Regions from separate parts of the Micromonospora sp. WMMA1976 genome, predicted to be linked through region 1. Evidence: riboswitches for the same ligand, from Rfam matches in the RefSeq annotation. Region 1 holds a riboswitch; the other holds the start of a gene.
The links. Region 1 has a riboswitch for cobalamin ahead of metE (5-methyltetrahydropteroyltriglutamate--homocysteine S-methyltransferase). Riboswitches for the same ligand answer to the same signal wherever they lie in the genome.
Positions count from the first base shown of each region.

Region 2: linked by a shared signal. The riboswitch ahead of O7546_RS10970 (acyl-CoA thioesterase) and the one ahead of metE (5-methyltetrahydropteroyltriglutamate--homocysteine S-methyltransferase) in region 1 are both predicted to bind cobalamin.

Region 1 is NZ_CP114912.1:3,931,441-3,945,990, forward strand. Features, by position in the region: gene metE (5-methyltetrahydropteroyltriglutamate--homocysteine S-methyltransferase) at 1-1,906, opposite strand, end outside; cobalamin riboswitch at 2,022-2,241, opposite strand; gene O7546_RS18025 (beta-1,3-glucanase family protein) at 2,353-3,945, opposite strand; gene O7546_RS18030 (hypothetical protein) at 4,113-4,553, shown strand; gene O7546_RS18035 (tetratricopeptide repeat protein) at 4,627-6,330, opposite strand; gene O7546_RS18040 (polysaccharide pyruvyl transferase family protein) at 6,585-7,910, opposite strand; gene O7546_RS18045 (alkane 1-monooxygenase) at 8,062-9,258, opposite strand; gene O7546_RS18050 (TetR family transcriptional regulator) at 9,388-9,987, shown strand; gene O7546_RS18055 (hypothetical protein) at 10,053-10,637, opposite strand; gene O7546_RS18060 (lytic polysaccharide monooxygenase) at 10,729-11,796, opposite strand; gene urtE (urea ABC transporter ATP-binding subunit UrtE) at 11,982-12,674, opposite strand; gene urtD (urea ABC transporter ATP-binding protein UrtD) at 12,674-13,450, opposite strand; gene urtC (urea ABC transporter permease subunit UrtC) at 13,447-14,550, opposite strand, start outside.
Region 2 is NZ_CP114912.1:2,359,072-2,373,621, reverse strand. Features, by position in the region: gene O7546_RS11020 (DUF6002 family protein) at 1-128, opposite strand, end outside; gene O7546_RS11015 (potassium transporter TrkA) at 125-1,276, opposite strand; gene O7546_RS11010 (amino acid adenylation domain-containing protein) at 1,257-3,929, opposite strand; gene O7546_RS11005 (class I SAM-dependent methyltransferase) at 3,926-4,930, opposite strand; gene O7546_RS11000 (alpha/beta fold hydrolase) at 5,092-5,856, opposite strand; gene O7546_RS10995 (hypothetical protein) at 5,938-8,088, shown strand; gene O7546_RS10990 (ABC-F family ATP-binding cassette domain-containing protein) at 8,207-9,844, shown strand; gene O7546_RS10985 (ATP-binding protein) at 9,854-10,870, opposite strand; gene O7546_RS10980 (response regulator transcription factor) at 10,879-11,577, opposite strand; gene O7546_RS10975 (DM13 domain-containing protein) at 11,679-12,254, shown strand; cobalamin riboswitch at 12,285-12,492, shown strand; gene O7546_RS10970 (acyl-CoA thioesterase) at 12,623-13,135, shown strand; gene O7546_RS10965 (LysE family translocator) at 13,139-13,762, shown strand; gene O7546_RS10960 (PrsW family glutamic-type intramembrane protease) at 13,803-14,550, opposite strand, start outside.

The DNA of each region.
Region 1 (14,550 bases):
TGTGGATCTGGGTGTCGTCGGCGACTCCGCAGGTGGCCAGGCGGAACGCCCCGACTGCCCAGTCCAGGTACGCCTTCTGGTCCGCCCTGCGCAGTGGCAGCGTCTCACGCAGCGCCGGCTCGTCGACCTGGATGACCCGGATACCGGCTGCCTCGAGATCACGGCACTCGTCGCGCAGGGCGAGCGCGACCTGGTCCGCGGTGTCTGCCAGTGGCTGGTCGCTGCGGACGAACGACCAGGCCAGGATCGTGACCGGGCCGGTGAGCATGCCCTTGACCGGCCGGTCGGTCAGCGACTGCGCGTAGGTGGACCAGTTGACGGTCATCGGTGCCCTGCGTGCCACGTCGCCGTAGATGACGGGCGGACGCACGCATCGGGAGCCGTAGGACTGGACCCAGCCGTGTTCGGTGGCGGCGAACCCGTCGAGCTGCTCGCCGAAGTACTGGACCATGTCGTTTCGTTCCGGCTCGCCGTGCACGAGCACGTCCAGACCCAGCCGCTCCTGAAGCCGGACGACGTGCTCGACCTCGGCGCGCATTCGCCGGGTGTAGGCGGTGTCGTCGAGGCGGCCGGCTCGATGCTCGGCACGCGCGCGGCGCAGCTCGTCGGTCTGCGGGAACGATCCGATGGTCGTGGTCGGCAAGGGCGGCAGATTCAGCCGGGCCTGCTGTGCCGCCGCTCGCTCCGGGTACGCGCCGCGCCGCCGGTCCCCGGCGCGCAGTGCGGCGAGCCGGCCGCGTACGGTGTCGTCGCGCCATGCGGCGGGGGTGGGCGGCAGCGGCTCGGGCAGGGACGTGGTGCCGTTGCGCAGCGCGCGGCCGAGCCGAACGACCTCATCAACCTTCTGCCGGGCGAAGGCGAGCCGCTGAACCAACGCCGGGTCGAGGGCGGTCTCGGCGGACAGGTCCTCCGGCACGTGCAGCAGCGAGCACGAGGTGGACACGGCGACGTGGTCGGCGAGGGCGGCAACGGCGGCACCAGCCGCAACGGCGGCGCGCAGGTCGGTACGCCAGACGTTGCGGCCGTCGACGAGGCCGGCCACGATCGTCTTGCCGCGCAGCGGTCCCGCACCGGCCAGCCGCCGCAGGTTGCCGGGCCCGGCCACCAGATCCACGCCGACCGCTTCGACCGGCGTGTCGAGCAGGGCGGGCAGCGCGTCACCGAGCTCGCCGAAATAGGTGGCGACGAAGATCGCCGGCCGCTGTTCCACCGCGCCGAGCCGGGTGTACGCCTCCCGCAGCGCGTCGATCTCGGCGGTGCTCCGGTCGGCGACGTAGGCGGGCTCATCCAGCTGCACCCACCGCACGCCCGCCGCGGCGAGGGATCGCAGGATGTCGGCGTACACGTCGACCAGGTCGGTCAACCGGTCGAACGGTTCGCCGCGCGCCTCGGTGGGCTTGGCCAGCAGCAGGAATGTGGCCGGCCCGACCAGCACCGGCCGGCTGTCGATTCCCAGCTCGCGGGCCTCACGGTACTCGCGCAGCGCCTTGTCGGGATTCGCCGCGAAGGCGGTGTCGGAGCCGATCTCGGGAACCAGATAGTGGTAGTTGGTGTCGAACCACTTCGTCAGTTCGAGCGCCGGCTCGGCATCGACGCCCCGGGCCATGGCGAAGTAGGTGCCGAGATCGCCGAGGCCGAGCCGGGCGAACCGGTGCGGGATCGCGCCGACGGCGACGGCCGTGTCCAGCACGTGGTCATAGTAGGAGAACGTGTTGGACGGGATCGCGTCCAGGCGCGCGTCGCGCAGCGTCCGCCAGACCTTCGCCCGTAGCGCGGCAGAGGTCGCCGCCAACTCCTCGGCGTCGATCCGGCCCGCCCAGTAGGCCTCGACGGCCTTCTTGAGTTGCCGGTTGCCCCCGATACGCGGATAGCCCAGCACGGTGCTCTGACCGAATGCGGTACTCATGGAGATCCCTTCCCTCGAAGCACACGAGGCCGATCGGGGCAGGGAGGGAAGAGGTACAGGCGGCGTACCGGCTTCCGCACCGGCCGTCCCGAGCGACCGTCGGCGGCGCACACCGGACGGTGCACGCGGTGCGGGCAGGTCTTCGGACTCGCGGGCGCGACCGGATCCACCCGGTCACCTACTGGCCGTCGCTTCCCAGACCTCACGGTCCAGTGCTTCGATGACGGCTGTCGTTCCCACTCACCGCTGCGGGGCAGTCCCGGACTCACACCGGGTTCCCTCTTACGACGCCACACCCGTCACGGGCACGGCGAACCAGCACCGTTGTTCATCGTATGGGGCGGTGAGCCGACGTGGCCGGCGCGTCCGCCCTGCGGGACGGCAAGCCGTCGCGGCGGGTGGCGGGAGCGACTCGCGGTCGGCCCCCGCCCTCGTCGCAGGGCCGGTCAGCCCTTGCGCCACTTCTGGTTGGCCGTGCCCCCGCAGTCCCAGAGCTGGAGCCTCGCGCCGTCGCCGCCGTTCCAGTCCTTGATGTCGACGCACTTTCCGGCCTGGAGGTTGACCAGGTCTCCGGCCGCGTTCAGGGTGAACTGCTGGGCGCCGGTGCCGTTGCAGGTGTAGAGCTGCACCGCCGCCCCGTTCGCGGTGGAGCCGGCGTCGATGTCCATGCACTTGTTGTTCTGGCTCTTGAGCGCCGTGCCGCTGAACGTCCACTTCTGCGCGCTGGTGTTGTTGCAGTTCCACATCTGCAGCGGCGCGCGGTCGACGAAGTTGGAGCTCGGCACGTCGATGCACTTGTTGTTCCAGTTGCTGACCACTGGCACCCCGGTGGCCGGGGTGCCGCCGCCACCGCCGGTGAACGGGCTGAGGATCAGTCCGGCCGAACGGGGGTCGCCGTCGTGCACCAGCGACTCGAATCCGCCGACGTCGTCGAAGGCGAACGCGTACGCCCGGCCGTCGGTCATGTTGGCGTGGATCAGGCGGGCGTACTGGTTGGTGGGGTTGCTGCGGTAGAAGTCGGCGGCGTTCGTGCTGGGCTGGGTGTCGATGGTCCCGAGTGTGCCGCGGTTGAGGGCGGCGCAGAGCGTACGCGAGATCGGGCCGACCACCTGGTCGTTCGGCGCGGGCAGGTCGCCGTCGCAGCCCCAGACGCTGGCCGAGGAGGGCCGGTTGAAGGAGGCGACGACCTGGCCGCTGCCGTCTGTGAAGGTCATGGTGTTGCCCGAGGTACGGCCGTAGTACCGGATGGCCGGCTGGTCGGCGAAGGGCGCCACGGTCAGGGTCTTCGTGGTGTACGCGTTCCACGCGGACGCGATGTACGAGTCCAGGTACGTGGTGCTGAGCAGGCCGGCCCCGGCCGCCTTGCCCGGAGCCAGGACGCGCAGCACGGTCCCGTCGGAGCGGGTGTGGACGGTGCCGGCCCAGCCCGGCTGCGCCCGGATCCCGTCGATGACCGCGTTGCGTCCGTTGGCCACCACGTCGCCGGTGCGCTTGGTGACGCCGTTGGCGCCGGTCACGGTGACCGCGTGCGGGATCGCGAACATGTCGACCTGGGAGCTGTTGAGCCACAGCCCGGAGTCGTTGTAGGTGAACTCGCTCCAGTCGAACAGGATGTCGCGGTTCGCGTCACCGGCCGCCCAGGGCGCGGGCTGCACCAGTCCGTCCGGGGTGAGGAAGAACGTCAGCTTCTGCCCGAGGGAGAAGTAGGCCCGGCCGGAGAAGCCGCGGGGGAACTGGATCGTGGTGCTGCCGCCGTTGCCGGGGCCCGGTATGGAGACGTCCGGCGCGGGCGACGGCGGGATCTGCCCGCCGGTCCACGGCACGAAGGCACCGCCGGAGGTGACGTAGCCGAGCCGGCCGGAGGACAGCTGGACGCCGATGACGTAGAGGTAGACCGGGTCGCTGCGGCCGGTGGTGTTGGTGACGGTGACCGGTAGCAACGCCGGTCCGACCGCTTGGGCGGGCGTGGCGACGACGGCGCCGGTGAGCCCGGCGAGCAGGGCGGACGCGGCGGCGAGCAGCCTTCTTCGGAGACGCATGGCGACACCTCGCTGGAGACAGGGGGGACGGGAGAGCGCTCTCTCAGCAGGGTCCAATTGTTAATATTGTTTGTCAATAGGTGGTTGGCTATGGATCGGGGCCACCGTGAAGGTCACCGGTTGATTAAGATCCACTCCGGAACAGTCGACTGTGGATTGGGTGGTTCATGAGACGCATGCTTTCGGCGCTGACCGCGCTGGTGACCGTCGCGGCGGGCCTGACTGTCGGCGCCCCCGCCGCCCAAGCGGCCGGCTCCTGCTCGGGGACCATCACCTACAGCCAGGTGCAGTCGTCCGGGCTCGGTGAGCTGGTGATCTACTACAACAGCAGCAACGGCGGCACCAACAGCGCCTGCTTCTACCACCGCGGCGCGGCGTACGGGAAGTCGGCGCCCACCTTCGTGCAGATCTACCGCTGCGCGGAGCGGTCGGGCGAGGGCGCGCACTGCACCCGGTCGGGCGGCGCGGACACCAATTCCGGTGACTTCAGCTATTACGCCGGCCCGGTCGCCGTCACCGGCACGGCGAACTACTGCGTCGAGGCGGTCGGCTACATCGGATGGGCCGGTCAGCGCCACCAGATCTACAGCCGCCGCCAGGGCTGCTGAACCCGCTCCCCCTCCCCCCGGCCGGGGCCGGGGGGAGGGGCACGATGAGCGCCGGTTCCCCGGCCGGGCCGGGTCAGACGGCCAGCGCCCGGCGGCACCGGGCGAGTTCCGCTCGCAGATCCCGCCGTAGGGCCCGGTCCAGGCCGGGCTGGGCGAGCGCCTGGGCGAAGTCGCGGGCCGCCTCGTCCCACCGGCCCAGCCGGGCCAGGGCCGTACCCCGGTTGTAGCGCGGCACGGGAGCCTCCGACAGCGCCACCGCCCGGTCCAGGTCGTCGAGCGCGGCGGCCACGTCGCCGCGCTCGAACCGGGCGGCGGCCCGGTTCGTCCACGCCTCCACCAGCTCGGGGTCCCCGCTCAGTGCCCGAGTGAGCAGTTCGTCGGCCTCGGCGGCCCGGCCACGCTCGGCGAGTACCAGGCCCAGGGTGCACAGCAGCGCGGGCTCCTGCGGAGCGCCGGCCAGCCCGGCCCGCGCGCTCGCCTCGGCGGCGTCCAGCGCGCCGCGCTCCACGTGCAGGTTGACCAGGGCGATCCGGGCGTCGAGGTGCCCCGGTTCGATGGCGAGCACCCGCACCAGGTCGGCGCGCGCCCGCTCGGGGCGGCCCCGCTCCTGCTGGAGCGCGGCCCGGTTGTAGTACGCCTCGGGCAGGTGCGGTCCCAGCCGGATGGCGGCGTCGTAGTCCCTGATCGCGGCTCGGGTCCGGCCCGCTGCCCGGTAAAGGGCGGCGCGGTCCACGTAGTACTCGCAGTTGCCGGGGTCCTGAGCGATCACGGTGTCCAGGTCGGCCAGCGCCCGCGCCGGGTCGCCCAGCGCGAGGTACACCTGCGCCCGGTTGTGGCGCAGCCGGGCCAGGTCCTGCGGGCGTTCACCGGGACCGAGCGCGGCCGTCAGCCGGGCCAGCCCGTCGTCCACGAGCCGCAGCGCCCGGTCGGGCCGGCCTGCCCGGCTGTCCAGCAGTGCCAGGCCCTGCTCGTAGAAGACCGTCGACAACAGCCGCTGGCGTGGATCGGCCAGCTCGGCGGCGAGGTACAGCGCCCGCTCCAGCCACTGCCGGGCCAGCGCCGGGTCCTGGTCGGCCGCCGGCAGGTGCCGGGCGTGCAGCATGGCGGTGGCGTACGCCGCCGACATCGTGATCTTCGGATCGTCGGTGGCGGCCCGCGCCTCGTCGTAGAGATCGAGCGCCTCGGCGGCCCGGTTCAGGGCCGCCAGGGCGGTGGCCAGGCCGGTGGTGAACGCCCACCAGTGCCGCAGGTCGCCGTCGGGGGTGACCGCCGCCCGCCCGCGCCGGGCGACCCGGGCCGCGTGGTGGTAGTAGCCGCTGGCCAGGCTGTCGCCCAGGGCCCGCCGCAACGCCTGCGGGGTGCGCTCGTCGGGCGCCGGGCCGGGGGCACCGTCGTCGCGCAGGTCGAGGCGCAGCGGGGAAGGCCCGAGCCGGCGGGCCAGCGCGCCCAGCAGTTCGGCTGTCGTCTCGTCGGCGCCGGCGACGTGATCGAACCGGACGGTCACGGGCCGCCGGCGTGTGCCGGCCCAGGCTGCCACGAGTTCCGCCGCACCGTAGGCCAGGCAGGCGGTACGACGAGCCGGGTGGAAGCGGATCGGCTCCTCCTCGCCGGCCGGCCGGGCCGCCGGATCGAGCCGGGGAACGATCGCGTGCAGTTCGACCGCGTGCCGGGCCGCCAGGCGGGGCCGGTCGGCGGCGACGCGACCGAGGAAGGCCGAGACTCCGGCGTACGGTCCGTGGTCGCGGTGGCAGTCGTAGCGCTCCGCGCCGTCCGTCACCGCAGGGGCGGGCGCCGCAGGGGCGGGCGCCCGGAAGCGCCCGCCGGGCCGGCAGTTACCAGCACCACTCGATCCACAGCCGGCGTGCGCCGGACACCAGACGGAGTGCAGTCGTGCGACGGATGGTCATCGTCCTCATAGGAACCTCCGATGTGATGCACCTCAGGGCTGGCCCAGAGCGTAATGCCGGTCGATGGGAATAAGAAGGGTTCTCGCGATTCGCGGCCGGCGGAGCCTGCGCAGGCGTACGACGGTCAGCGCGACAGCATCCGGCGGACCCGGCTGCCCACCGCCTGCTTGACCTGGTCGCGCAGTGGCTGCGCGCGGCGTGCCTTGAGCTTCTGCTGCAACGTCTGGTTCTCGTCCCGCAGCCACTGCATGCGCGCCAGCAGTTCCTCGGCGGTGTAGGCGGAGGCCGGCCGGACCGCCGGCGGGTAGACGGTTCGGCGGACCTGCTCGTCGAAGCGGACCGCGCTGTCCCCGTCGGCGAACGAGAGGCCGAGGTCGTGCTTGGCGAGGAACGCGCTGATCCGCGCGAACCGCTCCTTGTGGCCCTCGTTCAGTGCCGAGTAGTCGGCTTCCTCGTAGAGCTGGGCGGCGTCGACGTCGGCCGGCACGTCGCGCATCAACCGGTGCGGGATGTCGAAGTAGCGGGCCAGTTCCAGGGTGCGCGAGTCGTGTGCGAGGAGATAGCCGGGAGTGCCGGAGATCAGCGCCGTGATGGTGCCGTGGATCCTGGTGCCGAAGGCGAAGTCGAATCCGGCGAGATACTCCATCCAGGGCCACGGGTCCATGAACATCCGCACCTTGTCCTCGACGAAGAGCGGATGTGAGGTGTGGATCGGCATGTCGTCGGTCTTGCCGCGCAAGTTCGGTGCGTCGCCGTAGAGCAGGGTGCCCAGGGCGTACAGGCCCTGCGCGATGTAGCGCAGGTTCGGGTAGCGCTGGTGGTGGTGCCGGACGAGCGGGGCCAACGCGCGGACGTAGGGCGAGATGACGAACGCGAGCCGGTCCTCGGTCCTCAGGGCCGCCTTCGCCTTCTCGACCCGGAGGCTGTCGCCGTGCAGGAACATCGACGGGCAGCCGATCTGCTCGACGGCGGAGAAGCCCAGCTTCCGCAGGTAGTTCTCGCTGATCTCGCCGCGTACGCCGATGCTGTGCGACCGGTCCAGCACCGCCCGGCAGAACGCCTTCACCGGCTCGTCGATCGGGCGCAGGGACTCCAGGCCGCCGTCCACGTCGGTCTGCGCCCCGACCCCGAGCACCACCACCGGGATCTTGAGTCGCTCGATCAGCCGGGCCATCGACATCAGCCGGTTCGCGTAGTCGTGGCGGAACGCGTTCGCCAGCGGGATCACGAAGACGTCGTACTTCTCGTTGATCTCGTCGGCATCGCGCGGGTCCGCCCGGAACCGCGACGGGGTGATCTCCGCCGTCGAGGTGGCCAGCAGCTTGTGCGCGGCGTGGCTGAAGACCAGGTTGCCGCTGTTCTTGCCGATCCAGTCCCGCTCGTAGGTCTCCTCGGCGGTGACGACGTCGAACGGGCCCTTGCGGGCTCGCAGCAGGATCCGCTGGTGCATCCGGGGTGTCCACCCTTCGTCCCGGACGCCGCGGCGCCCGGCGAGGCCGAGGCGGCGCGATCGGCCGGGCGCGGCCCCGTTCCGTGCAGGAACAGAGATCCTACGCCTTGACACAGAGAGGTGCCGTCAGCCCCACACTTCCCGGGTCGGGTCAGGCGGCGTGAACCGCTGTGGTGTCCGCTGCGGGCCGGCCGTAGCGGCGACGCAGCCGGGCCTCGGCGCGGGGGTTGCGATTGGCGAGGTTCAGGTCGCCGCCGTAGTGCGCCAGAACCCGTGGGTTCATCACCCGATACCACAGCGGCGGGACGAGAGCGAGCAACACCATCGAGGCGTAGCCTCCGGGCAGTCGCGGCGAGACGTCGAAGCTGCGCAGCGTCTGGTAGCGGCGCAGCGGGTTGGCGTGGTGGTCGCTGTGGCGTTGCAACTGGAAGAGGAACACGTTGGTGACGACGCGGTCACTGTTCCAGCTGTGCCGTGGGTCGACCTTCTCGAAGCGGCCGGTGGCGGTGCGCTGGCGGCACAATCCGTAGTGCTCGAGATAGTTGACCGCTTCCAGCAGCGAGAAGCCGACGATCGCCTGCAGGAACAGGAAGGGCACGAGCCGCCACCCGAACACCGCGATCAGCAGGGCGAAGAGCACGACGGTCATGAGCCCGGCGTTGAGCAGGTGGTTACGCAGCGTCCACGGGCTCTTGTGGCGCAGCCGGAAGCGGCCGGTCTCCAGCCGCCACGCCGAGATGAGGCTGCCGCAGACCGTACGTGGCCAGAACGAGTAGAAGCTCTCCCCCAGCCTGGCGCTGGCCGGGTCCTCCGGTGTGGCGACACGGACATGGTGTCCGCGGTTGTGCTCGACGTAGAAGTGGCCGTACCCGGTGGGCGCGAGTGCGATCTTCGACAACCACCGCTCGACCGTCTCGCGCTTGTGGCCGAGCTCGTGTGCGGTGTTGATGGCCAATCCGTTGACGATCCCGATGGTGGCGACCAGGCCGGCGGCGCCGGCGGCACCGAGACCGCCGCGCGTCCAGACCCATGCGCCGAGCAGCAGTGCGGCGTACTGCACCGGTAGGAACAGGAACGTGATCCAGCGGTAGTAACGGACCTCCTGCAACCGCCGGGCGATGTCGTCGGGCGGGTTCTCTCCGTCGTCACCGAGCAGCACGTCGATGATCGGGATGAGTCCGAAGACCACCGCCGGGGTGAGCCACCAGGCAGCGGGGCCCGCGCCGGCCCGCCACAACGCGTACGCCAGAAACGGCAGCACCGGCACGAGGAGAGCCAGTGGCCACAGGTGCTTCTTGCCGTCACGCCAACCGGCGGCGACTGCTGGAGCATCGGTCGAGGTCTGCATGTCCCGCCTCCGGAGTGTCGAGCGCTGCGTCGACTGTCACACGGATAACCACGCTTGACAATATCTGCCGCTGCGTCAATTCGGTGGACACAGAAGGTGTGTGTGTCCAGTCGATAGACTCGGCGCACCATGTCCGCCCCTCCGCCTTATCGCCACACCGCCCGCCGGCACCTGCGTGACGCGGTCATCACGGCCGGTCGCGACCTGGCGATCGACAGCGGCTGGGACGCGGTACGAATGGCCGACGTGGCAGCCCGCGTGGGCGTGAGCAGGCAGACGCTCTACAACGAGTTCACCAACAAGGCCGGACTGGGCGAAGCCATCGCCCACCGCGAGATCGACCGGTTCATGGACGGTGTGCGGGAGGCGTTGTCCGCCCACGGCAGCGACGTGCGAGCCGCCGTCCATGCCGCGGTCACGTTCGTGTTGACGCAGGCCGGGACCGATCCGCTGGTCAAAGCCGTCCTCAACAGCGCCCGAGGCACCGACGCCCTGCTCCCCTACCTGACCACCCGCGCCGACCTGGCCCTGGCCGCCGCCGTCACGGTGCTGAGGGAGTGGGCGGACACGCACCTGCCCCGGGTGCCGCCCGATGACGTCACCGTCGGTGCCGAATCCCTCGCGCGACTGGTCGTCAGCCACATCGTGCTGCCGACCGCGCCCGTCGACCACACCGCCGACACCCTCGCCGACCTGGCGCAGCGCTTCCTGGACCCGCCGCGCGCGTGAACGAGTGCCACAGCTACCCCCGCGCCTCGCACGGTCTCGGTCCGTTGCACGCCGATCCGGCGTGGTCAGAGGCCGGCGGCGGCGTCGTACCGGCGCCGCAGGTCGGCCATCTCCGATGGAGGAAGCGCTTCCCTGAGTGCCAGTTCCTCGTACTTGTCGGGGAACATCTCCCGTAGCCGGTCGACGAACCTGACGTCGGCGGTCGCCTCGACCACCTGAATGCCGGGAGGTCGGGTGGTCATGTCCATGATCACCGGACCGACGAGTTTGACCGCTCCGTCCCAGTGGCGCTTCTGTTCGGCGACGCCGCAGAGGTGGAAGCCGTAGACCGTCGCGACGTCGGCCATTGTGGCGGCCCCGGCGGGCTCGTAACCGTAGACATGGACTCCGCAGACGATCGCCGGCGCGCCCTGCTCTCCGGCCGGTACCTGGGCAGCGGTGTGCCCGGCGTGTTGATGCTGCGCCGGGTCCGCCTGCTCGAGGGTCGTACGCATCCGGGTCAGGATCTCTTGGTGGAGAACCGCCCGGTCCGTCTTCGGGGTGGTCGCGGTGGCCACGGCGGCCACACCGATCGACGCGGCCAGCAGGCACACCTCGATCCACACGACGTGGCTCCGGTACCAGCCGCCGACGCCTACCCGGGAAATCATGATCGTTCTTCACCTCGTCGCGGTTCCTGATGGTGGCGGAGCGCGCCGACGGTGGGGTGGCGCGTGCCGCGCCACCCCACCGCAGATGCTGTTACCGGGCGGTGCAGGTGAGGGTGGGTGTGGAGTTGGTGCCGTTCCAGGAGGCGTTGAAGCCGAAGCTGGTGCTGGCGTTGGCGCTCAGGGAACCGTTGTAGGCGACGTTCGACGCGGAGACCGACGAACCGCTCGACGTGACCGTCGCGTTCCAGGAGTTGGTGATGCTCTGGCCGTTGGGCCAGGTCCACGCCACAGTCCACCCGGAGATGGCGGCGTTGCCGGCCCGGACGGTGACCTCGGCGCCGAATCCACCGGACCACTCGTTCGTCTTGCGGAAGGTGGCGGTGCAGGCACCGTTTCCGGCCGGCGGCGGCGTGGTGGGCGGCGGAGTCGTCGGCGGCGGGGTGGTGGGCGGCGGCGTGGTGGGCGGCGGGGTCGTCGGCGGCGGGTTGCCGCCGCCGCCGAAGATCACGTCACTGCAGAGGTAGTACGGCTGGTCGAGGTGGGACGCCTGCCAGATGGTGTAGACGACGTGCCGCCCGGTGCGGTTGCCCGCGTTCACCTGCGCCTCGTAGAGCCCGGTGGTCGGGTAGCTGCCGGTGCGGAGTACCAGTTCGAGGCTGTTCCAGGTGAGGGGCTGGGTGGTCGGGTCGAAGCCCTGCTTGGTGATGTAGATCAGCATGTAGTCGGCACCGTGCTTGGCACCGTCGGTCAGCGTCAGCGTGAAGTTGTTCGGCATCGGCTTCGCGGTCCACGCGCCGACCGCGTCGAGCGAGGCGTACAGGCCGTTCTGGGTGCGGCCGCCGCTGCACAGCTGCCCGTCCGGCACGGCGGCCTGGTGGTTGCCGCCGACATTCTCGCGGTACAGGCCGTTCCAGTTCCACATGGTGTTCGGGTTGGCCTGCCACGCCTGCCAGCACATCGGGTCGGTCTGGGCCATCGTGGGGTTGAGGTGGTCGGAACCCCAGCGCTCGTAACATCCGTAGTTGCGTGACGGCGGGTTGGTGACCGATCCGTGCGCCGAGGCCGGACCGGCCTGGTTGACCACGACCATCGTGAACGAGGCGACGAGAACTGCGACCCCGGCCAGTCCCAGACGGCGTGCTGTCCGTGAGATTTTCATGATGCTCCAGTGGATGCGCCGACGCCCAGTGACCCTCGCTGGGTGCCCACCCCGGAGAAGATGACGCCGATCGGTTCAAGCCGCCCACCAGGTGGACGGCACTGCTGCCCAGCAGCGCTTGGCGACTCCCAGCCACGATGGTAGTGAAGACGGCTGTCAATGTAAATCGATACCGACGTATCGGGTCAGACCGCGAGGGCCGCGCGTACCTCCCGCTCCGCCGTCACTCCCCCGTCGCCGTGCGAGGTGACCCGGCCGGATTCGAGGACGTGGTAGCGGTTCGCCACCCGCAGCGCGAACCCGAGGTGCTGCTCGACGAGCAGCACGCTGAAGCCGGACTGCCGGGTCAGCTCGACGATCCGCTCCTGGATCTCGGCGACCACCGACGGCTGGATGCCCTCGGTCGGTTCGTCGAGCATGAGCAGTCGTGGCCGGGTGATCAACGCGCGGGCGATGGCGAGTTGCTGACGCTGGCCACCGGAGAGCAGCCCGGCCCGCCGCCGCAGCAGCGGACGCAGCGCCGGGAACAGGTCCAGCGCCTCCGCCGTCGCCACCGCGCCGTCGCGCCGGGCGTCGGCGACGAGGCGCAGGTTCTCCGCCGCCGTCAGGTGCGGGAAGCACTGCTGGCCCTGCGGGACGTACGCCATGCCGCGCGCCACCCGCTCGTGCGGCGCGAGCCGGGTGACGTCCTCGCCGTCCAGCTCGACGGTGCCGGCACTCGGGCGCAGCAGGCCCGCCGCGACCCGCAGCAGGGTACTCTTGCCGGCGCCGTTGTGCCCGAGCACCGCGGCCACCCCGTCGGGCGGGACGGCGAGGTCCACGCCGTGCAGCACCCGGGAACGCCCGTATCCGGCGTGCACCCCGCGCAGAGTCAGCATCATGCCTCCAGAGGGCTGGGGACCCGCCCGGCGTCGACCGGGTGGCCGAGGTAGACCTCCTGCACGCGCGGGTCCGCCTGGACCTGCGCCACGGTGCCCTCGCTGAGCACCTTCCCCGCGTGCAGCACGGTGACGCTGCGCGCGAAGCGACGCAGGAAGTCCATGTCGTGCTCGATCACCACCACCGTGCGGTCCCGGCTCACCGTCTCCAGCAGGGCGCCAGTGGCGTCGCGCTCCTCGTGACTCATCCCGGCGACCGGCTCGTCGAGCAGCAGCAGCCGCGCGTCCTGCACAAGCAGCATGCCGATCTCCAACCACTGCTTCTGGCCGTGCGCGAGGGTGCCGGCGAGCTGGTCGGCCCGGCCGGTGAGCCCGACGGTCTCCAGCGCGGCGGCCACCTCGTCGGGGATCCCCCGCCGGCGCCGGGCCAGGGTGGCCCAGCTCCGGCGTGCGCCCGCGGCGATGTCGAGGTTCTGCACGACCGACAGCTCCTCGAAGACCGTCGACGTCTGGAACGTCCGGCCGATACCGAGCCGGCTGATCCGGTGCACCGGGCGGCCCAGCAGCTCCTGGTCGCCGAAGCACACCGAGCCGGTGGCCCGCACGAGACCGGTGATCGCGTCGACCACTGTGGTCTTGCCGGCGCCGTTCGGCCCGATCAGGAATCGGATGTCACCGGCGGGCACCTCCAGCGAGACGCCGTCGACGGCGGTGAAGCCGTCGAAGCTGACCCGCACGTCACGGACGGACAGCCCGTCCAGCCGGTCGTCGCTCACGGTGTCTCCACCTCCGCCCGCTTCGCGGGGCGGCGGGCCAGCGCCCACAGCGACGCCAGGCCGCCGGGAAGGAACGCCACCACCACCACGAACAGCAGACCCTGCAGGTACGTCCAGGTGCCCGGGAAACGTTCGGAGAGGGCGGTACGCGCCCAGGCGACCGCCACCGCGCCGAGCACCGGCCCGAGCAGCGTGGCCCGGCCGCCCACCGCCACACCGATGACGAACTCGATCGACGGGACGATGCCGATGAGGGCGGGCGAGATGATGCCCACCGCCGGCACGAACAGCGCGCCGGCGAGGCCCGCCATGCCCGCCGCCACCACGTAGGCGACGAGTTTGACCGACGCCGGGTCGTAGCCGAGGAAACGGACCCGCTCCTCGCTGTCCCGCACCGCCACCAGCAGTTCCCCGTAGCGGCTGTGGACGATCTGGCGGGCCAGCGCGAGCAGCGCGAGCAGGACGCCGGCGATGATGAAGTAGACCATCCGCTGGTTGACCGGGTCGTCCAGGTCGTAACCGAAGAAGCCCTGGATGTCGGTGAGCCCGTTGGTGCCACCAGTGGTCCCCTGCTGGCCGATCAACAGGATCACCATGGCGGCGGCGAGCGCCTGGCTGAGGATGGCGAAGTACGCGCCCCGCACCCGGCGGCGGAACACCAGTGAGCCGAGCCCGAAGGCGACCGCCATCGGCAGCAGCACCGTGGCCGGCAGCGCGAACCACGGGCTGGCGAACGGCCGCCACCAGACCGGCAGTTCGTCGAGCTGCCCGTACAGCTGCATGAAGTCGGGCATCCCACCGGGACCCGCGTCGGCGAGCTTGAGATGCATGGCCATCGCGTAGCCGCCCAGGCCGAAGAAGACGCCCTGGCCGAGGGTGAGCATGCCGCCGCGTCCCCAGGCGATGCCGATGCCGACGGCCACCATGGCGACGCACAGGTATTTGGCGAGCAGGGACAGCCGGAAGTCCGACAGCGCCAGCGGCGCGACGGCGAACAGCAGCGCCGCGCCGAACGCGAACCCCGCCGCCGCGCGCAGCCGGGACCGGCGACCGGACCGGCTCGCCGGCGCGACGTCGGCCGGGGCCGGTGCGCCGGCGGT
Region 2 (14,550 bases), 1.6 Mb from region 1:
AAGCCGGGCGCGAAGCCGGGCGTGCCGGGCGCGTCGCCGGGGACCGCGCCGCACCGGCGCACCGCCGACGCGACGACGTCGTAGTAGTCGGTGATCATGTTGCGGGTGGCCGGGGTGGTCACGGTCATCGGGCTTCCTCCAACACACTCCGGGCCGGCGCCGGCGGCACCGTTCGCAGATGGTCACGCAGGGCGGTGAACCGGCGGGCGATCTCGGGCAGCTCGCTCGCGTGCCAGCCGCCGGCCAGGTCGGGCCGGTACGCCGCCAGCGCCGCCCGGGCGCGCTCCGAGTAGCGGACGTGGCCGCCGCCGACCTCGACGCCGTCGCGGCGCCCGGCGGCGGTGTTCCAGGCGACCGCCTGCGCCACCGGCAGCTCGGCCGGCAGCCGCAGCTCGGTCCGGCCGCCGGTGAGCCGGACCGGATAGCCGCCCGGCAGTCCCAGCGGCCCGGGCAGGCTCGCCGTCACCTCGTCGCCGGTGGCCAGCGCCGCCACCAGGGCGGCCCCGGCGTGCCCGGCGAGCGCGTTCAGCTCCGGCCGGGGCAGCGCGCGGTAGCCGGCGAGCAGGCCGGTGACGTCCGGGACGGGCCGGCCGTCGAGCCAGGCGCGTACCTCGGCGGTGTCCTCGTCGTCGGGGCCGGGCGCGGCGAGGTGGGCGTGGTGGCCGAGCACCGCCAGCCGGCGCTGGCCGGGACGGCCGAGCGCGGCGTCCAGGCACGCGGCGAGCGTCGCCACGTTGCCGATGCCGCAGCGCACCGGCAGGTCCCGCGCGGCGAGCAGCGGGTTGACCGCGTCCGGGAACGCGCCGTTGACGAGCGTCGCGCCGGGCGCGCCGCCGGCCAGCGCGGCGGCCAGCCGGGACACCAGTTCGGCCTGCAGCGCCAGCGTCACCCCGAAGCCGGCCGCGGCGATCAGGTCCGTCCAGGCCGACGGCGCCGCCGCCCGCTCGTACGGCGACTGCGCGGACGCGGCGCAGACCAGCACGTCGGGCCGGAGCCGGGCCATCGAGGCGGCGTCGGCGGCGTACCCCTCCCCCGGGTCGGCGCCGGGTTCGGCGGTGAACGGCCGGGCGGTGACGGCGACGGGGGTTCCGGCGACTGTGGCGCGCACCCGCGCGGCCCGGGCGAGCGCGTGCGCCGCGTCCGGGTCGCGGGCCAGGACCGTCACGCGCAGCGGCACCGGGGTGGGCGTCGCGGCCAGGGTGTGGCACAGCGAGCGGGCCAGCCGGCCGGCGCCCACCACGACGACGTGCCGCGCGTCAGCGGACCGGGCTGACATCGCGCCCCGCCTCCGTGACCCGGTCGACCCAGTCGGCGAACGATCCGGCGCGCAGGCAGCTCGCCGGGGACACCTCCAGCCCGGCCATCTCCCGTACCCGCAGCGCCATCCGCAGCGCGGTCAGCGAGTGCCCGCCGAGCGCGACGAACGTGTCGTCGTCGTGCACCGCGTCGACGCCGAGCGTGGCCCGCCACGCCTCGCGCAGCCGGTCGGTGAGGGCGCCACCGGCCGGCTCCGCCGCGACCCCGGCGGGCCGGGGCGGTGGCGGTGGCAGCTCCAGCCGCGCGACCTTGCCGTTGGGCAGGCGGGGCAGCCGGTCGACCAGGACGATCTGGTCCGGGCGCATCGCGGACGGCAGCGCCGAGGCCAGGTAGCCCTGGAGCAGCCCGGTGGTCAGCAGGTGGTCGGCGGGCTCGTCCCGCGGCGTCGCCGCCGGTGGTGGTTCCTGCGGCCGTACGGCGTAGACGTAGCTGACGTCGGCGTCCGCGCCGACGTTCCAGTCGCCGATGTCGTGCACCTCGAACCCGGCCGCGCACAGCAGCTCGCGCACCTGCGGGGTGGTCACGCTGCTGCGCTCGACCTCCAGGCAGACCTGGCGGATGCGGGGCCAGTGCTCGGGGCGCAGCCCGCGCAGCACGCTCAGCTCGGCACCCTCGGTGTTGATCTTCAACAGGTCGACGCGGTCCAGCTCGAAGCGGTCCAGCAGGTCCGACAGCGTCACCGTCGGCACCACGTGCGCCACCGGGGCCAGGCGGCGCCGGGCGTCGGCCAGGAGCGCCGCCTGTTCGGTCTCGTCGGCGTCGCCGCCGCCGTGGCGGTAGTGCGACCGGACCAGGTCGGAGGCGGCGCCGGCCCGGTCGGCGCCGAGGCCGGACAGGTAGCTCAGCTCGGGGAACGAGGTCAGCTCGGCGGTGCCGGCCGCGTCGGTCACGGCGGCCTCGACGACCGACGCGGAGCCGGCGTAGAGGCCGAGGTTGGCGCGCAGGTACGGCAGCGTGTCCGGGTTCGGTTCGACCGCGATCAGCCGCACGTCGCGCGCCTGCCGGGACGCCCAGAGCGAGAACAGCCCGATGTTGGCGCCGACGTCGAGGACCACGGCACCGTCGCCGACGCGCACGCCGAAACGGGCATACTCGGCCTGGTCGAAGATCTGCCGGTAGAGGAAGACCGCCTCGTCCGGCGACGCCGCGGTGACCGCCATGCCGTTCGGAAGCGGGAACCGCGGCAGCCCGCCGACGGCCGGGGCCTGCCGGGGCTGCGGCACCACGTACCCGACCAGGCGCGGACCGTCGTCGGTGTCCGGGACGGTCACCACCACCGCGTCGTGCACGGCGGGATGCTCGCGCAGCACGGCGGCCACCTCGCCCGGCTCCACCCGGACCCCGCGGATCTTGACCTGGTCGTCGGCCCGGCCGCGGAACTCCAGGAAGCCCTGCGGCGCGATCCGCACCAGGTCACCGGTGCGGTAGAGCCGCGCGCCCGGCCGCGCCGGGTCGGGGCGGAAACGCTCCGCCGTCCGCTCGTCGTCGCGCAGGTAGCCCAGCCCGACCGCGACCCCGCCGATCCACAGCTCGCCGGTCCCGCCCTCGGGCACCGGGCGCAGGTCGTCGTCGAGCACGTGGGCGGTGACGCCGTCGATGATCCGGCCGATCGGGGCGATGCTTCCCGCGTACGCCTCGGCGCAGTCCCAGTAGGACACGTTGATCGAGGTCTCGCTCGGGCCGTACCCGTTGAACAGCCCGCACGGCAGCACCTCGCGCAGCCGCCGGACCAGCCGCATGTCCAGCGCCTCGCCGCCGCACAGCACCCGCCGCAGCGTGCCGCAGCCGGCGAGCTCCGGCTCGTCGAGCACGTGCCGCAGCATGGTCGGTACGAAGTGCGCGGTGGTGACCGCCTCCCGCTGGATCAGCCGGACCAGCCCGAGGCTGTCGAACTGCAGGCCCGGCCCGGCGACGACAACGGCGCCGCCCGCGATCAGCGGAGAGAGGATCTCGTGCACCGACGCGTCGAACCCGATCGACGCCTTGTGCAGCACCCGGTCGTCGGCGGTGAAGCCGAACCAGTCGTGACCCCAGGCCAGCCGGTTGACCAGCCCGGCGTGGTGCAGCACGACACCCTTGGGCCGGCCGGTGGAGCCGGAGGTGAACAGCACCAGCGCGGCATGCTCGCCCGGCGGCAGCCAGCCGGTGCGATCGGTCAGGTCGGCCGGCGACCCGGCCCGCGCGGTACGCACGTCCCGCCACCCGGTGGGCGCGGGCGCGGCGACGGCAGGCGGCCGGTCGGCGTACAGGACGAGCCGGGGCGCGGCGGCGGCGAGCATCTGCTCGGCCCGGCCCGACGGCAGCTCGGAGTCGATCGGCACCGCCACCGCGCCCACCGCGAGCGTCGCCAGCAGCGACGTCACATAGTCGGCGGACCGGTGCAGGTACAGGCCCACCAGGTCACCCGGCCGCACGCGGGCGCGGCGCAGCAGCTCGGCCGTCGCGCCGACCCGCTCCCACAGCGCGGTGTAGCTCAGCTCGCCGTCCGGGCCGACGATCGCGGGCCGGTCGTCGTCGGCACCGGCGGGCCGGTGCACCAGGTCGATCAGGTAGCGCGGGCCGGTCAGATTGCGCGGGCCGGCCAGGTCGCGCGGGCCGGTCACGGCGCTCACCGCGTCCTCGTCGCGACCGCGACGATCGCCATCCGGGGCACCTCGGCGACGAACTGCCCGTCGGCCCGGTAGACCAGCGGACGGGCCGGCACGTCGTCGCGACCGATCCCGGCCAGGTAGCCGGTGTGGTCGAAGTGGCGGGTCAGCAGCCCCCACACCTCGTCATCGGTGAGCGTGGCGAAGTAGTCGCGCACGCCGTACATGTCGCCGACGTAGTCGCGCATGCCCGCGGAGGCGGACTCGGCGCTGTCGGCGCGCACGATCAGCGGGTCGTACAGGTCGACGACGCGTACCGGCAGCCCGGCCGCGGTGAACAGTCCGGTCAGCTCGGCGCGGCTGAAGTGCCGGTAGTCGTGGCCGCCGGCGGCGTGCGGGTGCACCACCTCGCCGAAGAACCCGGCCATCGGGCTGGACTCGTCGAAGTCGTGCAGCACGATCCGGCCGCCGGGCCGGACCACCCGGGCCGCCTCGGCCACCGCCTGCGGCCGCCGGGCCGCCGGGATGTGGTGCGTGCCGTACGCCAGCAGCACCGCGTCCATACCGGCGTCACGCAGGAACAGGAAGTGCGCGGCCTGACGGACGGCAGGCAGGCCGTGGGCGAGCGCCTTGTCGACCATGTGGCCGGACAGGTCGCCGGTGATGAACGCCAGTTTGGACTCGAAGCAGGCGGACTGGCTGCTCGCGGCGCGGGCCACAGTGCCGTCGCCGCCGAGCACGTCGAGAATGAGCGTGACCGGGGCGGCGGCGTCCGGGGTGGCGAGGTCCAGCAGCCGCCGCATGCCGGTCCAGCGGACGAGCGTGTCCCGCTGGGCCCGGCGGTAGGAATCGCCCCGGCCGGTGGAGTCGGTGTCGAACTCGCTGACCGTGCCGGCCAGTTCCGCGAGTGCTGCGTCCGCGCCGGGGCGGCCGAAGTCGAGCAGTTCGCGCAGTTGCGGGTGGAGGGTCGCCACGGTGTGCAGGTAATCGCGCAGGACCAGGGACGGAAGGTACGGCCGGCTCATGGACACCTCGGCGCACGCGACAGTATGCCGCCTCGTCAGCGACGTCCCTTCGGCGAACGGATGGCAGACTTTAACACCGCTTCTCGGCCGTTCACCAGGTCGAATACCGGACATTGCGGAAGGTCCGGTACGGGTACGAGTCCTTACCCGTTCTTTGTCGCCTATTCCGCCACAGGGGTGTGACTGGCGACGATGTGTCGCATTAGGTCGATGATTTCCGGCAGATGGTCGGTAAGGAAGAAATGCCCGCCGGGAAACACGTGCCACTGCGGCTCGGTGACGCATTCCCGCGCCCACCCCGCGGCCCGGCCCGGGTCCACGTGCTCGTCCCGGTCGCCGAGCAGCACGTGCACCGGCACCTCCAGCGGCGGCCCCTGGCGGTAGGCGTACCGCTCGGACAGCGCGAAGTCCGCCCGTACCCCGGGCAGGATCAGCTCCATCAGGTCGCGATCGGCCAGCAGCGCGGCCGGCGTGGCCCCGAAGTCGTGCAGCGCGTCGATCAGACCGGCGTCGTCGAGGTCGTGCACGCGCCGCCGTACCAGCCGGGTCTGCGGCGCCTCCGCGCCGCCGACCAGCATCGCCAGCGGCGCGGGCGCGCCCCGGCGGCGCAGCTCCCGGGTCACCTCGAACGCCACCAGCGCCCCCAGGCTGTGGCCGAACAGCAGGTACGGCCCGGACGCCCGCTCGGCGACGGCTGTGGCCAGCGCGTCCACCAGCTCCGCGAGGTCGCCCACGGGTGGCTCGTGCAGCCGGGCGCCCCGGCCCGGCATCAGCGCGACCTGCACCGACAGCTCCGGCGCGGCCAGGTCCCGCCACTGCGCGAAGGAGGCGGCGACGCCACCGGCGTACGGGAAGACGAACACCTGGGCGTCACCGGCCGTGGATCCGGCCGGCCCGAACCAGCGGCTCGCAGTCACCTGGGACATGGCCAGGAGCATAGGGCCGGAACACTCCCGGCTCGGCGAACGGGCCTGTGTGGACAGCCGGCCAGCTGGCACACTACCGGGATGCGGCGGGGGGTCTGGTCGGTGCTGGCGATGCTCGTCGCGGCCGGGCTCGGCGCGTCGGTCGCCTGGCTGCCGAACGCCACCGACCGGCAGCTCACCCTGCTGCAGTCGGTCCTCGCCGTCCTGGCGGCGGGCGGGCCGATCCTGGGCTGGCTGTGGCGGCGCAACCACCGGGGTGCACGCCGCCCCGGCCCCGCGGCGCAGCGGGCGGCCGACGAGCTGGCCGCCGCCGTCCTCGCGCAGTGGAGCCGCGCGGCGACCGAACGCGGGCTGTGGGCGCCGGTTCCGATCCGTATCCACTGGCGGTGGTCGGACCGGCCGGTCACCGGGCCGGTGGACGCCGCCGCGACCGAGGGCGACCTGGTCCGGTTCCCGCCCCTGCCGGCCGTCCCGCCGGTGCGGGCGGCCGACCTCGCCCACGGCGACCTGCACGACCTGTTCCGGGTGTACGCGGGCCTGGGCTCCGGCCGCCTCCTGCTGCTCGGCGGGCCCGGTGCGGGCAAGTCGGCAGCGGTCGTCCTGCTGCTGATCGACGCGCTGGAGCACCGGCAGCGCCTGCCGCAGCAGGAACGCGCACGGGTACCCGTGCCGGTGCTGCTGACCGTGTCCGGCTGGGATCCGCGCCGGCAACCGGTCGCCGACTGGCTGGCCGCCCGGCTGGCCGCCGATCACGATGTCCTCGGCGGGCTCGAACCGGCCCGCCGGCTCGTCACGGGCGGGCACGTGGCCCTCTTCCTGGACGGGCTGGACGAACTGCCGCCGGAGCTGCGACCGGTCGCCCTGCGCGCGCTCGACGTCCAGACCACGTTCCGGCTGGTGGTGACGACCCGCAGCCGCGAGCTGGTGGAGGCGGTGGCCGCCGCCCGGCACCTCTCCGGCGCCGCCGCCCTGGAGCTGGAGCCGCTGACCGGCGCGGACATCGCCGCGTACGTCACCAGGAGCCGGACCCAGCCGTTGCCGCCGGGGTGGCAACGGCTGGTGGACGAGGTGCGCGACCGGCCGGACGGTCCCGTCGCGCAGGCGCTGCGCAGCCCGCTGATGCTGAGCCTGTTCCGGGACACGGTGACCACCGACGACGATGCCGCGGAGCTGCTCGACCGCTACCACAGCCGGGAGGCGGTGGAGGACGCCCTGCTCGACCGGGTGCTCCCCGCGGCGTACGCCGTCCAGCCCGGCGTACCGGAGCCGCGCTACACGGCTGCGCAGGCGGCGCGCTGGCTCGGTCACCTCGCCCACCTGATGAACCGGGTGGGCAGCCGCGATCTGGTGTGGTGGCACCTGGCGTCGTTCACCTCCTGGGACCTGTACGCGGTCTCGACGGTGCTCGTCACCGGCCTCGGCGCCGGACTGAGCGCGGGGTTGCTCGCCGGCCCGGCGTTCGGCGTCCTGGCCGGGCTGGCGTTCGGGCTGGTGCTCACGTTCACCGCCAAGCTCTCCCGGGACGTGCTGATCGGCCGGCGTCCACTGCGGCTCCGCCGGATCAGGTGGAGCCGGGTGATCAGCCGTCAGCGGATGGAGAACGTGCTCGGCGCCGGGCTCACCGGTGCGTTGTTCCTGGGCTTCTTCGGGCTCCTCGTCGCCGCGTGCGCCGACGTCACAGGCATCGGGTCCGGCCGGGCCTTCCCGGTCTTCCTCGCCTTCACCGCGACCGGTTTCCTCGGTTGCCTCTCCCTGGGCGTGTACCTGGCGATGGCCGGGTCGGCGGACGAGGACGACCCGGTGTCGTCGCGGCTGTCCTGGCGGCGGGACCTGTGGTCCGCGGTGGGCGGCGGCCTCTGGCTCGGGTCCGTGCTCGGCGTCCTGGGTGGCCTGGTGGGGCGGCTCGCCGGATCGGCGGAAGGTGGCATCGCCTGTGGCATCGTCGGCGGCTTCCTGCTCGGCGTGACGTCCTCGCAGACCTGGCGCGCCCTGCTCGTCATGGTCGAGCTGCGCCGTACCGGGGTGGCGCCGCTGCGGCTGCTCCGATTCCTCGACGACGCGCACCGCCGGTCGGTGCTGCGCACGGTGGGGCCGGTCTACCAGTTCCGGCACGCCCGTCTCCAGGACCGCCTGGCGACCACCGCCGGTGCTACGGTGGACCGGAGTGATCCAGTGGCGATCAGGCAGGCAGGGAGACCAGACATGGCGGGTGACGACGACATCTCCGGGTGAGACCGGACATGTGACCGACCGCAGGCGAGCGCCGTGGTCGTTCCGTCGTACCCCGAGACCGTGTCCCCCGCCGGGCGGCTGAGGTCCGCCCGCCCTCATCGTCGAGGTCGTCTTCCCGATGTCCGATTCCTTCATCGTCTGCTCCAACCTGAGCTTCTCCTGGCCGGACGACACCCCGGTCTTCCAGAACCTCTCCTTCACCCTCGGCGGCGGCCGGACCGGTCTGGTCGCGCCGAACGGCGCCGGCAAGAGCACGCTGCTCAAGCTGATCGCCGGCGAGTACCGCCCGGCCGCCGGGTCGGTGACCGTCGACGGCGTGCTGGGCTACCTCCCGCAGAGCCTGCCGCTGGCCGCCGACCTGACAGTGGCCGAGGTCCTGGAGATCGCCCCGCTGATCGCGGCGCTGCACGCCATCGAGGCCGGCGACGCCGACGAGAAGCACTTCACCACGATCGGCGCCGACTGGGACATCGAGGAGCGCACCCGCGCGCAACTCGACCGGCTCGGCCTCGGCGACCTCGCCTTCGACAGGCGCCTGGGCACGCTCAGCGGCGGGCAGGTGGTCTCCCTCGGGCTGGCGGCGCAACTGCTCAAGCAGCCCGACGTGCTGCTGCTCGACGAACCCACGAACAACCTCGACCTGGGCGCCCGGCACCGGCTCTACGACGTGCTGGAACAGTGGCACGGCTGCCTGCTGCTGGTCAGTCACGACCGGGCGCTGCTGGACCGGATGGACCGCATCGCCGAACTCGATCGCGGTGAGATGCGCTTCCACGGCGGCGACTTCACCTCGTACGAGGCGGCCGTACGGGCCGCGCAGGAGGTGGCGGAGAAGAACGTCCGCAGCGCCGAACAGGACCTCAAGCGGGAGAAGCGGGAGTTGCAGGAGGCCCGCGAGCGGGCGGCCCGGCGAGCCGGCAACGCCTCCCGGAACCTGAAGAACGCGGGTCTGGCGAGGATCGTCGCCGGCGGCCTGAAGCGGGACGCGCAGGTGGCAGCGGGCAAGGCGAACGAGATGCACTCCGGGCGGGTCGACGACGCCCGGGCGCGCCTCGACGAGGCCGAGCGGGCGCTGCGCAACGAGAAGACGATCACGGTGGAGCTGCCCGCCACCACCGTCCCGGCCGGACGCACGCTGCTGAGCGCCGAAGGGGTGCAGGTCCGGCACGGCGAGCGGTCGCTGTTCGCCGCCGACGGGGTCGACCTGACGATCCGTGGTCCGGAACGGATCGCCCTGCTCGGCGACAACGGCGCGGGCAAGTCGACGCTGCTGCGGCTGATCGACGGCGACCTGGAGCCGGAGAGCGGCCGGATCACCCGCGCGGACGGCCGGATCGCGTACCTGTCGCAGCGGCTGGACCTGCTGGATCTGGACCGTACCGTGGCGGAGAACCTGGCCGCGTTCGCGCCGCAGGCCCCGGACGCGCAGCGGATGAACCTGCTCGCCCGCTTCCTGTTCCGCGGCCCGCGCGCGCACCTTCCGGTCGGTGTGCTCTCCGGCGGGGAGCGGCTGCGCGCCACACTCGCGTGCGTGCTGGGCGCCGAACCGGCCCCGCAGCTCCTGCTGCTCGACGAGCCGACGAACAACCTCGACCTGGTCAGCGTCGGCCAGTTGGAGAGCGCGCTGCACGCCTACCGGGGCGCGTTGCTGGTGGTCAGCCACGACGAGCGGTTCCTCGCCGCGATCGACGTGGGCCGCTGGCTGCGCCTGGCGGACGGACGCCTGGTGGAGACCGGTCCCCCGGACGCCGCCTGACCGGCCCGGTCAGACCGCCGGCAGGCGGACCACGAACCGGCACCCGCCGGTCACGTTGTGCGCGTGCACCCGCCCGCCGTGCGCCTCGACCAGTCCGCGCACGATCGCCAGACCCAGCCCGCCGCCGGCCGGCGCCGACTCGTCGGCGCCGGCCGGTGCGGGGGTACGGGCGCGGGTGCCCCGGAACGCCACGTCGAACACCCGGGGCAGGTCCGCCTCGGGAATGCCGCCGCAGGTGTCGGAGACGGCGAGCCACGCGTCGTCGTCGTCCCGCCCGGCGTCGATGCGCACAGTGCCGTCCGGTGGCGTGTACCGCACCGAGTTGACGAGCAGGTTCGTCACGACGCGGGCGAGTTCGGCCTCGGCGGCACGGACGGTCGGCCAGCCGGTCTCCGGGGCGAGCACCCGGACCCGCCGGTCGGCGGCCAGCGGCGCGGTGGCGGCGATCGCGTCGGAGACCACGTCGCCGAGCGGCACCGGGGACAGCGCGGGCCGCAGCGCTCCGGCGGTGATCCGGGACAGCTCGAACAGGTCGTCGACCAGGCGTGTCATCCGGTCCGTCTCGACCCGGATCCGGCGGTGGTACTCGGCCACCGCCGCCGGCTCCTCGACCACCCGGTCCTCCAGCGCCTCCGCCATCGCCCGCAGCCCGGCCAGCGGCGTACGCAGATCGTGGGAGACCCATGCGACAAGCTCGCGGCGGCCGGCCTCCAGCTGCCGCTCCCGCTGCCGGGCCTGGTCGGCCCAGACCGCCGCCTGGGCGAGGCGGCGGGCGAACGCCACCCCGACGGCCAGGCTGAGCGCCGCGGACGCCGCGACAGTGACGAGGACGACCTGGAGGTCGTGCGCGGACAGGAACATGGCCTGGGCGACGGCGGTGACGCCCGCCGTCACCGAGGCGATGGTGACCGCGAGCAGCACCGCGATGTGCGCGAGGATCGACCGGTGGCGCACCAGCCGCAACGCGCCGACGCCGAGCGCGCCGACGGCAGCGCCGGCGAGCAGGGCGTAGAGCCCGATGACCATCAGTTCGTTCACCGGGACGCCTCCGACGGCTCGTACCGGTAACCGACGCCCCACACGGTGACGATGCGGCGCGGCTGCGCCGGGTGGTCCTCGATCTTTTCCCGCAGCCGCCGGACGTGAACGGTGACTGTGGACTGGTCGCCGAACCGCCAGCCCCACACGCGGTCCAGCAGCTCGGCCCGTGACCAGGCGCGTCCCGGGTTCGCCAGCAGGAACGCGAGCAGGTCGAACTCCCGTACGGTCAGCGACAGCTGCTGCCCGCCGCGCTCCGCGACGCGGCGGCCGGTGTCCGCGGTGAGGTCGCCGTCGCGCAGCGTCCCTGCCGGTCCCCGGTCCTGCGGGGCCGCGCGCCGGAGCACCGACCTGATGCGCAGCACCAGTTCGCGCGGCGAGAACGGCTTGGTCACGTAGTCGTCCGCGCCGACCTCCAGCCCGGCGACCCGGTCGGCCTCGTCCCCGAGCGCGGTGAGCATGACGACCGGCAGGCCGGGCAGCCGGCGCCGCAGCCGCCGGCACACCTCGATGCCGTCGAGACCCGGCATCATCAGGTCGAGGACCACCAGGTCGGGCGGCTCCTCCTCGGCCGCGGCGAGCGCGTCCGGCCCGTCGAAGGACAGCCGGACCCGGCAACCGTCCTGCTCCAGATAGCGCCGGACGACGTCGCTCACCGTCCGGTCGTCGTCGACGACGAGCACGTAGCGCCCCATGCGCCAGACGCTACCCATCGGCGTCCCGGCGCGGCGGCCCGCGGTCGAGCCGTAAGCGGACGGAAAGATCTTTCCGCCGGGTCCGCGCCTACCGTCGGAGCATGGGCAGAAGACGTGTGGTGTTGTCGGTGCTCGCCGTCGCGGCCGTCACCGGCCTCGGGGTGAGCCTGTACCTGTTCCAGCCGTGGCGGCTGGTGACCGACCGCGAGGTACGCGAGGCGCTGCCCACCGTGGCGGAGCCGCAGCCGGCCGGCACGACCGGCTCACCGGCGGCCGGCCCGTCGCCGACCGGCGCACCGCCCGCCGACGTGGTGCTCGCCGCCGGTGACTTCGTCACCCACGAGCACGACACGTCCGGCCGGGCGCAGCTGGTCCGTCTCGCCGACGGCCGCCGTCAGCTGCTCCTGCGCGGACTGGACACCTCGGACGGGCCCGACCTGCGGGTGTGGCTCACCGACCGGAAGGTGCTGCCCGGCCGGGCCGGCTGGCAGGTGTTCGACGACGGCCGCTGGGTCGAGCTGGGCCGGCTCAAGGGCAACATCGGCGATCAGGCGTACGACATCCCGGCGTCGGTGGACCTGGACGGCCTGCGCAGCGTGTCGATCTGGTGCAAGCGGTTCGCGGTGTCGTTCGGCGCGGCGCCGCTTGCCGCTGTGACGGGATCGGCGCCGGCCTGACGCCTGTGCCGCCGGCCTCGGGCGCTGGGCTACGCTGCGGGAAGCGCTGGTTCACCCGGTCGGCGACGGCCGGGTGTCGTAAGAGGGAACCCGGTGGAAGTCCGGGACTGCCCCGCAGCGGTGAGTGGGAACGACAGCCGTCAACAGCACTGGGCCACGGCCTGGGAAGCGACGGCCGGTAGGCGACCTCGTGTCACGCCCGCGAGTCCGAAGACCTGCCCGCGTCGCGCGTACCACCGGTGCGCGCCGCCGTCGACCTCGCGGGTGGGTCGGGCGGGTGACACGTCGTACGCAGGGCCGTCGGCGTGTCCTCGACGTGCACACCCCGGCCGGTCGGCGGTCCGCTTCTGCGAGGACGGAACCGCACAGTGCCCGACACCATCACGCTCACCGGCCGACCACCGTCGGCCTCGCACCTGACCCTGTCGCAGATCATGGACCAGCACCACACCAACCTGATGGGCACGGTCCACGGCGGGCGCATCCTGAACCTGATCGACTCGGTCGCCGGTGTGGTCGCCGCCCGCCATTCCGACGGCCCGGCCGTCACCGCCGCCATCGACGAGACCGCGTTCCTGCGTGCGGTACGCGTCGGGGACGTGGTGCACGTGGACGCCCGGATCACCTGGGCCGGCCGCAGCTCGATGGAGGTGGCGGTGAAGGTCAGCGCGGACCGGTGGGACCGCGCGGTGCCGCCGGTGGACGTGGCGACCGCGCACCTGGTGATGGTGGCGGTCGACGACGACGGGCAGCCCCGGCCGGTGCCGCCGCTGCACGCCGAGACCGACGGTGACCGGCGGCGCTACCGGGAGGCGCAGATCCGGCGCGAGCACCGGCTGGCGCTGCGCCGGGCGCTGCTCGACGGCGCCGGGGAGGGCTGAGCGGTGCTCGGACTGTCGGCGGCCACGCTCGCCGGTTACCTGGCCGCGATCGTGGTGCTCATGCTCACCCCGGGGCCGGACATGATGTTCGTGCTCGCGAACGCCACCCGGTACGGCCCGCGGGCGGGCGCGGTGGCCGCGCTCGGGGTCGCCGCCGGGGAAGCGGTGCACGTCGCCGCCGTGGTGGCCGGGCTCGCCACGTTGATCGCCGCGTCCCCGGTGCTGTTCACCGCGATCCGGTGGGCCGGTGCGGCGTACCTCATCGTGCTGGGCCTGCGGGCGCTGCGCGGCACCGGCCGGCCCGGCGCCCCGGCGGACCGCCCGGACGGCGGCGCCGGGCGGGCGTTCCGGCGCGGGCTGCTGACGAACCTGCTCAACCCGAAGATGATCCTGTTCAGTGTGGCGTTCCTGCCGCAGTTCGTCCGGCCCGAGGCGGGCCCGGTGGCGGCGCAGCTGGTGCTGCTCGGGGCGCTGTTCGTCGCGGTGCAGCTCGCCGTGGACCTGGCGCTCGGCGTGGGCGCCGGCCGGTTCGCCGGGCGGTGGGGCGACAGCCGCTGGTCGCGGCGCGTCGACCGGCTCTGCGCTGTCGCCTTCGTCGCGCTCGGCGTCCGGCTGGCCGTCGGCTGACGTGCCGGGCGGCGCGGAGCCGGAGGGCCGGCCGCCCGGCTCAGCCGGCACGCGCTGCCGTCTCCCGGGATGCCGGCACGACCGGCGTCCCGGACGCGGGCGGCCGCTCGCGGTCCAGGTGCAGGCGCAGCAACACCCAGCCCAGCGACACGGCGCCGATGAACACGTACGCGGGCTGGGTGCCGAACGTGTCCCAGCAGGTGTGCAGCGTGACGGCGGCGGCGAAGGTGAGCAGGAATGCCGCCAGTCTCCGGCCGCCGGGCGCGGCGGCGAACGTGAACAGCGCGGCGGCGGTCAGCCCGGTCCAGGCCAGGTGCGCGGCGGGCGCGGTGAGACCGCGCACCAGCAGCGTCCGCTCGACCGCGCCGAGGTTGCCCTCCGACCCGACGAAGACGGCGAACGCGTACCCCACGGTCTCCAGCGCGGCGAACCCGGCGCCGGAGGCCACGCCGATCACCAGGCCCTGCGCCGGGGACGGGTGCCGCCGCCACAGCAGCAGGATGCCGGCCGGCACGATCAGCTTGGCGGTCTCCTCGGCCAGGCCGACGAGCGCCATCGGCAGGACGCCGAGGCGGTGCAGCGTGCCGTACTCCAGCCAGCCGGCGGCGACCACGCCGACCACGCCGCCGAGGAGCGCGGCGACGCCGACGACGGAGCCGGGGACCGGGCGGCGGGCCGGCCGTCCCTGGGCGAAGGCCAGGAACGTGGCGGGCGCGACGCACGCGCCGAGCACGATCAGCGCCGGTACGAACGTGACGGTCCCGGTGCCGGCCAGTGTCTCCAGCACC